One region of the Abyssisolibacter fermentans genome, then DNA from elsewhere that is predicted to be linked to it. Evidence: riboswitches for the same ligand, from Rfam matches in the RefSeq annotation. Region 1 holds a riboswitch; each other region holds the start of a gene.

Region 1 (3,835 bases):
TACCAATTATTACAGGACCTTTAATAAAGCTGTTTATTATTCTAGAATTTTCACCTATTATTATATTACCAGAAATTTCACTTTTAGCGTCAATTTCACCATTTATATAATGCATTATTCCCTTCATTAGATACTGATTTCCATAAATAACATCTTGAGGATTGCCTAAATCTTTCCAAAAACCTTCATGCATTTTATACGTTACTTTATAACCTTTTTGAATAAGCCATCTTATTGCATCAGTGATTTCATATTCTCCTCTCCATGAAGGTTTAATGTTTTCACATGCAGCAAAAATATTTTTATCAAAAATATAAATTCCTGTAATAGCTAAGTTTGAAGTTGGTATCTTTGGTTTTTCAACAACATCTACTACATAATCATTGTTTGTTTTAGCTACACCAAATCTCATAGGATTATCCACTTGCTTTAACAAAAGATTACAATTACTATTATTTAATTTGAACTCATTTATAAGCAATTTAATATCTAAATCATAAAGATTATCTCCTAAAATCATTATAAAATCATCATCTTTTATAAACTCCCTAGATGATGATACTGCGTTTGCTAGACCAATGGGCTTTTCTTGTTTTATATATTCAAGTTTTATTTTTTCAGTTTCATATTTCTTCAAACTTTCTTTAAACAGTTCCATATTATCATTGACTAATATCCCTATTTCATTTATATCAGCTTTTATTAAAGAATCTATTATATAAAATAGCAAAGGCTTATTTACTAATGGTATTAATTGTTTTGGTAATGAAAATGTTATAGGAAATAACCTAGAACCAATTCCACCACAAAGTATTAGAGCTTTCATTTTATTACCTCTCCTCTCTATATACAGTAAATCAAGAATTGTAAATTAATGTATTGATTCTTTAACCTGTCATCTACTTGAATTATTCTGTTTCATGTACAGTTTTCTATATGCTATTTCCCACCAATGCTTATTTTCAACATACCAATCTACAGTATCTTTCAAACCTTTTTCAAATTCATATTTGGGGCTCCACCCTAGATGTTTAACTATTTTTTTATTATCTATAGCATACCTTATATCGTGTCCAGGTCTATCTTCAATAAAATTTATTAGACTATAAGATTTTTTTAATATATTTAATATAAACTTTACTACTTCTAAATTACTTTTCTCATTAATTGCTCCTATATTATATATCTCTCCTACTTTACCATGATGTATAACAGCATCAACAGCTCTACAATGATCTACCACATGAATCCAATCTCTAATATTTTCCCCATTGCCATACACAGGTAGATACTCATTATTTATTGCCTTAATAATCATTAATGGAATCAATTTTTCAGGAAATTGATAGGGACCATAATTATTAGTACATCTTGTTATAACTGCTGGTAAACCAAAACTTTTATAATATGATAGAGCTAAAAAATCAGCACTAGCCTTACTAGCTGAATATGGACTGCTTGGATTTACTGGTGATTTTTCCGTAAATAAACCTTTTTCTCCTAATGATCCATAGACTTCATCAGTTGAAATTTGAATAAATTTATCTACATTATAATTTTTAGCTTCATTTAACAGCACCTGTGTACCCAAAATATTTGTTTTTACAAAAATTTGTGAATTATTAATACTTCTATCAACATGAGATTCAGCTGCAAAATTTATAATACAATTAACTCCTGTTTCCAATATTTTTTTTACAAGATTTATATCATTAATAGAACCTTTAATAAATTTATATCTATAATTATCTTCAATATTTATTAAATTGTTAACATTACCTGCATAAGTAAGATTATCTAAATTTATAATCTTATAATTTTTATATTTATTTAGAAAGTAACGTATGAAATTACTACCAATAAAACCAGCACCACCTGTAATTAAAAAATTTGTCAAAACAATCACCTGCCATCTACTGTTAACATAAAAATTGAATGTAAAATTACTTATAATATATATTATTAAATGATTTATAAATTGTTAATTACTATTTTAAAACCATTCGTTTGATTTAAAAATAGTAATACTGCCCTGCAACTTTGTTATTTTTCTTCTACAGATATGCCGCAATAGTAATTTAATAAAACCCGAATCATTTTTAGATTTAGTTAACATTTAGCATATAATTTAAAATTATAGATTGATTTCAAGATTTTTATATGTTATTATTTAAATGCACGATAAAAACTAAATATTTGAGAGCTAGGGGGGTTGGATAGGCCAGCTGAGATAAAGAACCTTTTAATTCTTTGACCCTTAACCTGATCTGGATAATACCAGCGTAGGAAAGCAAAATATATTTATTAATGATTATTAAGCATAAATCCTGTACTGGATTTGTGCTTTTTCTATTTTAAGTACAATTCTAATAGTACCCCTTCCTCTAGCTTTTCAATTTTTTCTTTATTTATGACATATGATTGGAGCCGTTAATATGATAAAACTAACTAAGCTAAAAGAAGAATGCGGAGTAATAGGTATTTATTCCACAGCTGCCGTTAATTTTAGGTCATTAATCTATACTGCTATGATGTCTCTTCAGCATAGAGGTGAAGACAGTGCAGGTGTTTCAATTAGTTCTTATGGCACCATAAAAAACTACAAATCTATTGGAAACACAAATGACTTATTTAATAAAATTAATGATCTTTCTTTAAAAGGTACCTCATGTATATCTCACGTAAGATATACTACTTTTGGAGATAATGTGATTGATAATGCTCAACCCATAAGTTCTGATGAAAATACATTGTCCATTGCTCATAATGGTAATATATATAATAGTCAACAATTGAAAAAGAAACTAATGGATAATGGCATAAAATTTAATACTACTAGTGATACTGAAGTAATTCTTAATTTATTTAAATGCAATAAACAACTTAATTTAAAAAATAGAATAATAGAATCTGTTAAAAGACTAAAAGGTGCATTTGCAATAGTTATGCTAATTAATGATAAACTTGTTGGTATAAGAGATCCATATGGAATAAGACCTCTTTTTTTAGGTAAACTTAATTCTAGCTACATACTCTCTTCTGAAACCTGTACCTTTAATGTTATAGGAGCAAACTATATACGTGAAATAAAAGCTGGTGAAATAGTTATAATTGATAATAATGATATACAATCTATAAATTATGCACATAAAAATCCAGCATTATGTGCATTTGAATACATCTATTTCTCAAGAACTGATAGTATGTTAAACAATAAAAATTTATATGAAGTAAGAGAAAATTTAGGTAAATGTCTTGCTAGTAAATATCATATTGAAGCTGATGTTGTAATAGGTGTTCCAGATTCTGGAGTACCTTCAGCTATAGGATATGCCCATGCATCAGGTATTACCTATAAATTAGGATTCACAAAAAATAATTATGTTGGTAGAACATTTATAAAACCAACTCAGCTTAAAAGACAAAAAGATTTAAATATAAAACTAAATATTATCAAAGAAGCTGTCATAGATAAAAAAGTTATAGTTGTAGATGATTCCATTGTTAGAGGCACTACAAGCAAAGCTATTGTAAGATCATTAAAAAAGGCAGGCGCAAAAGAAGTGCATTTATTAATTAGCTCTCCTAAAATAGATTACACCTGCAATTTAGGAGTAAATATTTCTACCAAAGAAGAGCTGTTGTCATACAAGAAGTGTATAAATGAAATGAAAGCCTTTTTAGATGTAAATACCTTAGGCTTTTTAGATATACATGATTTATATAAAACTTTTGAAACTAAAAGTATTTGTACAGGATGTTTTAATGGTATATATCCTAAACAATAAAATTTAAGGAGATGAATTTAATGAATTATACAACTCAAATGGATGCT
Region 2 (3,835 bases), on a different contig from region 1:
GTTTAGAGATAAAAAAATACTTCAAATAAGTGGTGGAGAAAGGCAAAGAGTTATGTTAGCAAGAGCTTTAGCTCAAGAGCCAGAAATATTGTTATTAGATGAGCCTATTTCTCATTTAGATATAAAACACCAAATTAATTTGTTGAATTTATGTAAGAAATTAAATTTAGAAAATAATTTAACTATTATAGTTACTATACATGATATTAATTTAGCAGCAAAATATTGTGATAATATTATTTTAATGCAAGATGGTAAAATACAGGCATATGATAAACCAGAAAGGGTTTTGACAGAGAAAAACATTAAAAAAATATATGACATAGGAGTAGAGCTCATAAAGAATAAAGAACAAAATATGACATATATTATACCTAAAATTAATTGATATAGAAGGGTGTTTCAAATGTTTTTGAAACACCCATATTTTTAATAGTTTTGCTTATAGAAATTTACATTTATAATATAAATTATTTGAAGCTTTTATAATATCTTCGTTACCTAGTATTGCAGAAATAACTGCAACTCCATTTATCTTGGTATTATTTAATAGTTCTATATTATTTTCGTTGATGCCGCCTATAGCTACAATTGGTATATCAACAGAATTTCTAATATTAGTCAATATATCTATGTTTAGATTTTTTGCATCGCCTTTGGAATTAGTTGGGAAAATTGCTCCAACACCTATATAGTCAGCCCCTTGAATTTTAGCTTTTTGAGCTTGTTCAATATTTGATACAGAGACACCTAGTATTTTATCTTTACCTAGTAATTTTCTAGCTTCAATAGCTGGAAGGTCACTTTGTCCTATATGTAGACCTGCTGCATCAACAGCAAGAGCTATATCTAATCTATCATTTATTATAAGTGGGACATTATAATAATCTGTTAATTCTTTTAGTGCTAAAGCTGTTTGATAAAAATCTCTAGTAGAAATATTTTTTTCTCTAAGTTGAACTACAGAAACACCTCCGATTATTGCATCTCTTACGCATTCTACCAAATTTCTATCACCAATAATGTTACTATCAGTAACTAAATAGAGTTTATAATTAACTTTATTTATAGAGTTCAATATTACCACCCCTTAATATATTTTCATTCATATTTGAAATTCCATCAAAGATTTTTACTTTAAAAGATCCGATACCATCACTTTCTTTTAAGCTTTTAAAAGCATATTCTCCAGCTAAACTCATAGATAAAATACCTGATGTAGCTGCCAAAAGATAATCATCTGTAACACCACAAAATGCACCTATGAGTGATGCTGTCATACAACCAGTTCCAGTAACATCAGATAACATGGGATGACCATTTTTGATTATCATTGTGTTTCTGCCATCACTCACTACATCTTCTTTACCAGAAATAACAATTACATTCTTATATTTATTTGCAAGGTTTTTGGCAATGGTTTCTTTGTTATTATCGTTATCAATAGAGTCTACACCTTTCATCTTAGTTTCCAAACCGCTTATTGCTTTTATCTCTCCTAAATTTCCTTTAATAACGGATATGTAAAGTTCATTTAATAGTTTTTGTACAGAGTTAGTTCTAAAAGTTGTGGCGCCAGCACCTACTGGATCTAAAACAATTGGAACATTCAATTTGTTTGCAATTTTACCTACCAATAGCATATTATTTATAGATTCTTTTGTGGAAGTCCCTATGTTTAGTACCAATGCAGATGACATGCTTAATAATTCCTCTGCTTCAGAAACTTCAAAACTCATAATTGGAGAAGCTCCTATTGCTAAGGTCATATTAGCACAATCATTAATAGTAACAAAATTTGTTAAGTGAAGTACAAGTGGCTTTTTAGTATTAATATTTTTTAGTAAATCAGAACATGCTTTAAGATAATTAGTATTCATATTTTTCCTCCTAATAATATTGTACAAAAATTGTAGCGTATAATGTGAAACCTTACTCAATCTTTGTAGGAGTGAGCTACATACATAAATTACAGATTTTCATCCCGACTCAAAATCAATATTCGGTTTCTCTATAAAAAGCATAAGACCTGATTAAAGGACTCATGCTTTTTTATACCAAATAGCTCTCCTACGCTGGCATTACCCAGATCAGGTTAAGGGTCAAAGACTTTGTTGGGTCTTTTTCTCAGCCAGCCTTTCTAGCTCCCCTAGTTATTGAAACCTAGATTATTCAAAGTTATATGAATAATCAGGGTAATTATTTAATTGTCATACATATGTTAACACAATAAAGCAAAGAAAACAATAAGCAGAATTATACAGTAAAATATTCGAAATTGTATGAATAATTAGGGCTTATTATTATAAAAAAATATATATAGTTAATAAAAATTAATAAATTCGACAAATTTATTTAAGTGTTGAAGCCTTGAAATATGGGCTTTATATTGTATGTGGGAATATTTAATAGTATTATTGAAGGAAAAATATACAATAGTAGAGAATAATGTAATAATAATATTGTGGGGTGATTCAATGGGATTTAATGAAATAAGACTTAACCATACAAATATATCTAGTGTAATGAGTACATCGTTTTTAAAGATATATAGTAACAATACTTCCAATGTTATGAATAAATTTGTAGATGACGATATAAATATTGCAGTAATTGTAGAAAAAGCTAACAATAAAGATATACCTAAAGCTGTATTGACATCAAAGGATATTCTTAGGCTAACCCTAAAAAATATAGAATTAACAGAATATGTAGAAAATTGGAAAAAATCTAATAATTTTTTTTGTTGTGTTAGTTGTAGACGAGAAATAGGTGATGTAATAAACACTATCTCAAAATTTAATCCAGAATATGTTCTAGTGTATGAAGATAAAGAGGTAATAGGTATATTAACTCAGAAACAAATACAAAGGTTGTATGATGAAAGCCTTATGTATACTTGCACACTTCTAAATAAAATTGTAGATGTTGTAAATGATGCTGTATGTGTAGTAGATACAGATAGTATTGTTCGTTATTGGAATGCAAGTGCAGAAATAATGCACAATATAAAAAAAGTAGATATTATTAATAAACCCATATATGAAGTGTTCCCTAATGCTTTATTACCTAGAGTAATAAAAGAAGAAAAAACATTTGAAAATATATATAATGAATCTAGAGAAAATTGTTTCAATATAATAAGTGCTAGACCATTATATAAAGATGGAAAACTAATAGGTGGTATTAGCTGTGATAGAGATATAACAGAAATAACAAAAACATCAAGATTATTAAATCAAACTCAAAGTGATTTAGAAGCTTTAAAAGAAGAATTTGATAATATAAATAAGGACAAGATGACTTTTGATAAGATAGTCGGTAATGATGTTAATTTTAGAGAAAAAGTTAGATTTTGCAAAAGTATATCTAAGGCTAGTATTACTATATTATTGACAGGAGAAAGTGGTACTGGGAAAGAAGTGTTTGCCCAAGCTATACATTGTGAAAGTGAACGTAGAGGTAATTTTATTCCTATTAACTGTAGCGCCATACCAAAGGATTTGTTAGAAAGTGAGTTGTTTGGATATGAAAAAGGTGCTTTTACAGGTGCGAATAAAAATGGGAAAATAGGCAAATTAGAGCTAGCTAATAATGGAAGTATTTTTTTAGATGAAATAGGTGATATGCCATTAGAAATGCAGCCAAAGCTTTTAAGGTTTTTAGAAGATGGAGTAATAACAAAAGTAGGTAGTGAGAAATCTACTAAATTAGATGTAAGAGTAATAGCTGCAACAAATAAGGATATTCAAATTATGATAGATGATGGGCTGTTTAGAAAGGATTTGTTTTATAGGCTCAATTCTATAACAATAGAATTACCTCCACTGAGAGA
Region 3 (3,835 bases), on a different contig from region 1:
TTTATCCCAAATTTTACATATTTTATTACAATACTTTGTTTTATATGTATTTTGTTTATAATTTTACATTTTTTTATAATTTTTTCTATTCTTTCTTGATCGTATTTTGTAAAACAAATTATATTATTTTATAATATATGGTATTTTTCTATTTTTTTGTATTTTCCCCTTAATTGAACATTGTAGTTTTTTGATGTTTCTTTGAAAATGTTTTATTTTAAAAATTGTATAAATATTTATATTTTTATTGCTGAATAATGGTTTATTGTTTAAAAAAAGACTTATTATAATTACTTTTTTGTAATAAAAATACATTCATTAACTCATAGATAGACTATAAAAACAAATTTATTAAGAAATTGTAATAATTATTAAATTTAATTAAATATATGAAATTAATGAAATATATATTATTTTGTTGAAAAATTGTCAAGTTTATCTAATGCAATTATTTGAAAAATACAAGCATTGTAACTGAGAAAATCTCAATACCTAATAAAACTCAAAAAAAATTACTAAAAATTTCTTTAACCTTGATTATTCATATATCTTTAAATAGTGTACTGTATAATTCTGAATTAGAAGATTTCAGTAGATTGGAAGAGCATACGAAGTTGATATGTCAAAAATTTAATGATACTTTATAACCAAAAGGCTCTAGTAGAATATTTGAATTTTATGAAAATCTGGGATTAACATTATTGGTATTTATTATCTCTATTTTAATAGCAATACTTGTAATTATTATAGATGATGTGTTAATAAGGTGTGTATTAAGCTAGATGGAAGATGGAGATTTGACAATTAACATCAAATCTAAATTTAAGTTCTCTAATTAAATAAAATAAGGGTATACATTTATCATATACCCCTAAAATAACATCTAATATAAAAAACCGCTATGCAGTTGCCCTAGCTTTAATTTGATTCATAGCAGAACCAACAGCAGGAATAATTAAAATAAGTATTGTTAAAAACACTTCACCAGCTATGTAAGAAATATTATATGCAAATGAATATGGAACTGTGTCAAAGCCTACCTCTTTAGCATAGCTTGCGAAAAAAACAATTCCAGTTATAAAATGAAAGAAAAATCTTCCCCCAGCACCTAGCACTAAACCTTTTAAAAGACCATTAGATGAATTTTTAAAAACACCAGCTAAACCAAGTGCACCAAAAGCTAGTGGATAATCTAGTAATAATTGTATTGGGTGAACTACCCATCCTCCAATAGCTAATTGAAAGAACCCATACGCTACACCACAAATAATACCTTTTGTAACACCAAACCAATAGCCAATAAGTACAATAAACAACATACTAAACGGCGTAATAGAACCTCCTTGTGGGAGTTTTACCAGTTTAATTTGTGATAAAACCATTGCAATAGCTATTGCCATTGAACAATAAACCAATTCTTTTGTTTTCATCTTATTTGATTTACCTCCAATAGCTAAAACAACAATTAGTAATATTACAGCAATTAAAGCTATTAATATTTGTCCTACTGTTGAAGCTATTATATCCTGTAATTGCCCACTATTAAGTGCTTCTTGAAATTGTTTGAACATAAAAAAATCCTCCTTTTTTAACCCAGGAAGATTATTGACTGAAAATATACCTTTATAACAACGGAAGCAATTACGTAGTAATTGCAATACACCGTTTCAACACACAAGATTGCACACCGCCTATTTGTTAGGTCTAATCGATATCCGAGCTACCTATATAATGTGGGGGGGCATCTTGCGCCTTGTTATAATCATGCAATGCTTCCCTACAACGGCATTATCCGTATCAGGTTATAAGGGTCAGTTAAAAACTATCTCAGCCAAATGGCTCCCCTAGCTTAATATATTATTTCATACATAATGTACACCTTTTTTTTTTATTTGTCAAGTATCGAAAAATATTGTTATTGTCATTTCCCAATCCACATACTAATGAGTTAACATAATTAAAATTATTAAATCAAATATTTAATCTATGCTTATATCAAGTAAAACAGGGCAATGATCACTCCCCATGACATCGAAATGAATAACGGCATCCTTCATTAAATCCTTTAACTTCTCTGATACGATAAAATAATCTATCCTCCAGCCCGTATTTTTTTCTCTTGCCTTACGCATATAGGACCACCATGAATAAGCACCTTTTTTATCTGGATAAAAATATCTAAAGCTGTCAATAAAACCAACTTCAAGTAGCTTTGATAGTTTATTTCTCTCTTCATCTGTAAATCCAGCATTCCTACGATTTGTCTTAGGACTTTTTAAATCAATCTCATTATGTGCTACGTTTAAATCTCCACATAGAATCACAGGTTTACAGTTATCTAATTTTTTAAGATAATCTTTAAAATCATCCTCCCATAACTGCCTGTATTCAAGCCTTAATAGTTCTCTTTTTGAATTAGGAGTATATACATTTACTAAATAAAAATCACTAAATTCTAAAGTTATAACTCGTCCCTCTTTGTCGTGCTCTTCTTTTCCCATTCCATATGAAACTGAAATAGGTTTTTCTTTTGTAAATATTGCAGTACCAGAGTAGCCTTTTTTGACAGCATAATTCCAATATTGATGATAATCCGTTAATTCTAAATCTATTTGCCCTTCTTGAAGTTTTGTTTCTTGTATGCAAAAAATATCTGCATTCACTTTATTAAAATAATCTAAAAATCCTTTTTTAATGCAAGCTCTAAGACCATTTACGTTCCATGATATTAATTTCATATTTACCTCCAAAATTGTATAACATTAAATTATTAATTCTATAAACAGCTATATTTAGTCCAAATTACTTCGAATTTATTATATAACACTTAGTCAAAATTATATAGTACACACACTGATTTTGAAAACTATTAAACTTTTATTAGCTCATTCGAAGAATGAGCTTCATTGATTAAAAGTATTTATTTATAATTTGGGTTAAATATTATTAATAATATTAAGAGGTTAACAAGATAAGTTACATCAAGCAAGCCTATTAATGTATTATAATAGGCTTATATATTAATAATACCTTAGTTATCCATATATGTCTGAATAATGATGAGTTCTTACACGTTTATATCCTAATAAACATAAATAGAGTGCTATAGATACTAATATAATTGTTGCACCTGAAGGTATATTAAAAATGTATGATAAATAAAGACCTAAGTAACATAAAAAGACACCTATAAAAATTGAAAAAATCATCATACTTTTTAAATTTTTTGTGAATAGTTTTGCAATAGCTGGTGGAATTGTAAGTAATGCAATGACTAATATAATTCCTACTACTTTAATCATTAAAACAATGCTAATTGCAATAATTATCATCAAAAAAATCTCTAAGTTTAGAATATTTATACCCATTACTCTTAGATGCTCTTCATCAAAAAGATAAGCCTTCCAATATGTAAACATACTACTAATAATAAATAAAATAAAAAAACTTAAAACAATCAAAATTTTAACGTACAGTTTAGACACTGTTAAAATATCGCCAAACAAATATGACGTCATATCAGGAGGATATCCTTGTGTCAGATTAATAAATAAAATTCCAAGTGACATACCCCCTGCCCAAAACATATTTATAAGGGTGTCACTTTTAGTATTAGATAAACGCTTTATCCCTATAATTCCCAAAGCTGATAGTATGGAAAAAATAATCCCGGGAATGATTGGTTCTATTCCTAGCAAATATCCAAAACCTATACCTCCAAAAGATGAATGTGCAATCCCTCCAGACATATTCACTAATCTCTTTTCAACAATGATTGTACCGACAATGCCACATATTATACTAGAAAAAAGCGCAGCTAATATAGCGTTCTGTA

Evidence for each region. A riboswitch is a leader RNA that binds a small molecule or an ion and turns the genes downstream of it on or off. The one in region 1 is predicted to bind thiamine pyrophosphate.
Region 2: another riboswitch for thiamine pyrophosphate. It lies ahead of thiM (hydroxyethylthiazole kinase); the one in region 1 lies ahead of purF (amidophosphoribosyltransferase).
Region 3: another riboswitch for thiamine pyrophosphate. It lies ahead of thiT (energy-coupled thiamine transporter ThiT); the one in region 1 lies ahead of purF (amidophosphoribosyltransferase).

Annotation. Positions count from the first base shown of each region.
Region 1 covers NZ_LOHE01000037.1:156,814-160,648, reverse strand. The annotation lists gene AYC61_RS04355 (glucose-1-phosphate thymidylyltransferase) at 1-826, opposite strand, end outside; gene rfbB (dTDP-glucose 4,6-dehydratase) at 896-1,897, opposite strand; TPP riboswitch at 2,196-2,306, shown strand; gene purF (amidophosphoribosyltransferase) at 2,436-3,788, shown strand; gene thiC (phosphomethylpyrimidine synthase ThiC) at 3,809-3,835, shown strand, end outside.
Region 2 covers NZ_LOHE01000024.1:21,655-25,489, reverse strand. The annotation lists gene AYC61_RS01320 (heme ABC transporter ATP-binding protein) at 1-388, shown strand, start outside; gene thiE (thiamine phosphate synthase) at 443-1,069, opposite strand; gene thiM (hydroxyethylthiazole kinase) at 1,062-1,880, opposite strand; TPP riboswitch at 2,051-2,161, opposite strand; gene AYC61_RS01305 (sigma 54-interacting transcriptional regulator) at 2,394-3,835, shown strand, end outside.
Region 3 covers NZ_LOHE01000051.1:50,565-54,399, forward strand. The annotation lists gene thiT (energy-coupled thiamine transporter ThiT) at 900-1,571, opposite strand; TPP riboswitch at 1,758-1,856, opposite strand; gene AYC61_RS08370 (exodeoxyribonuclease III) at 1,980-2,738, opposite strand; gene AYC61_RS08375 (metal ABC transporter permease) at 3,036-3,835, opposite strand, start outside.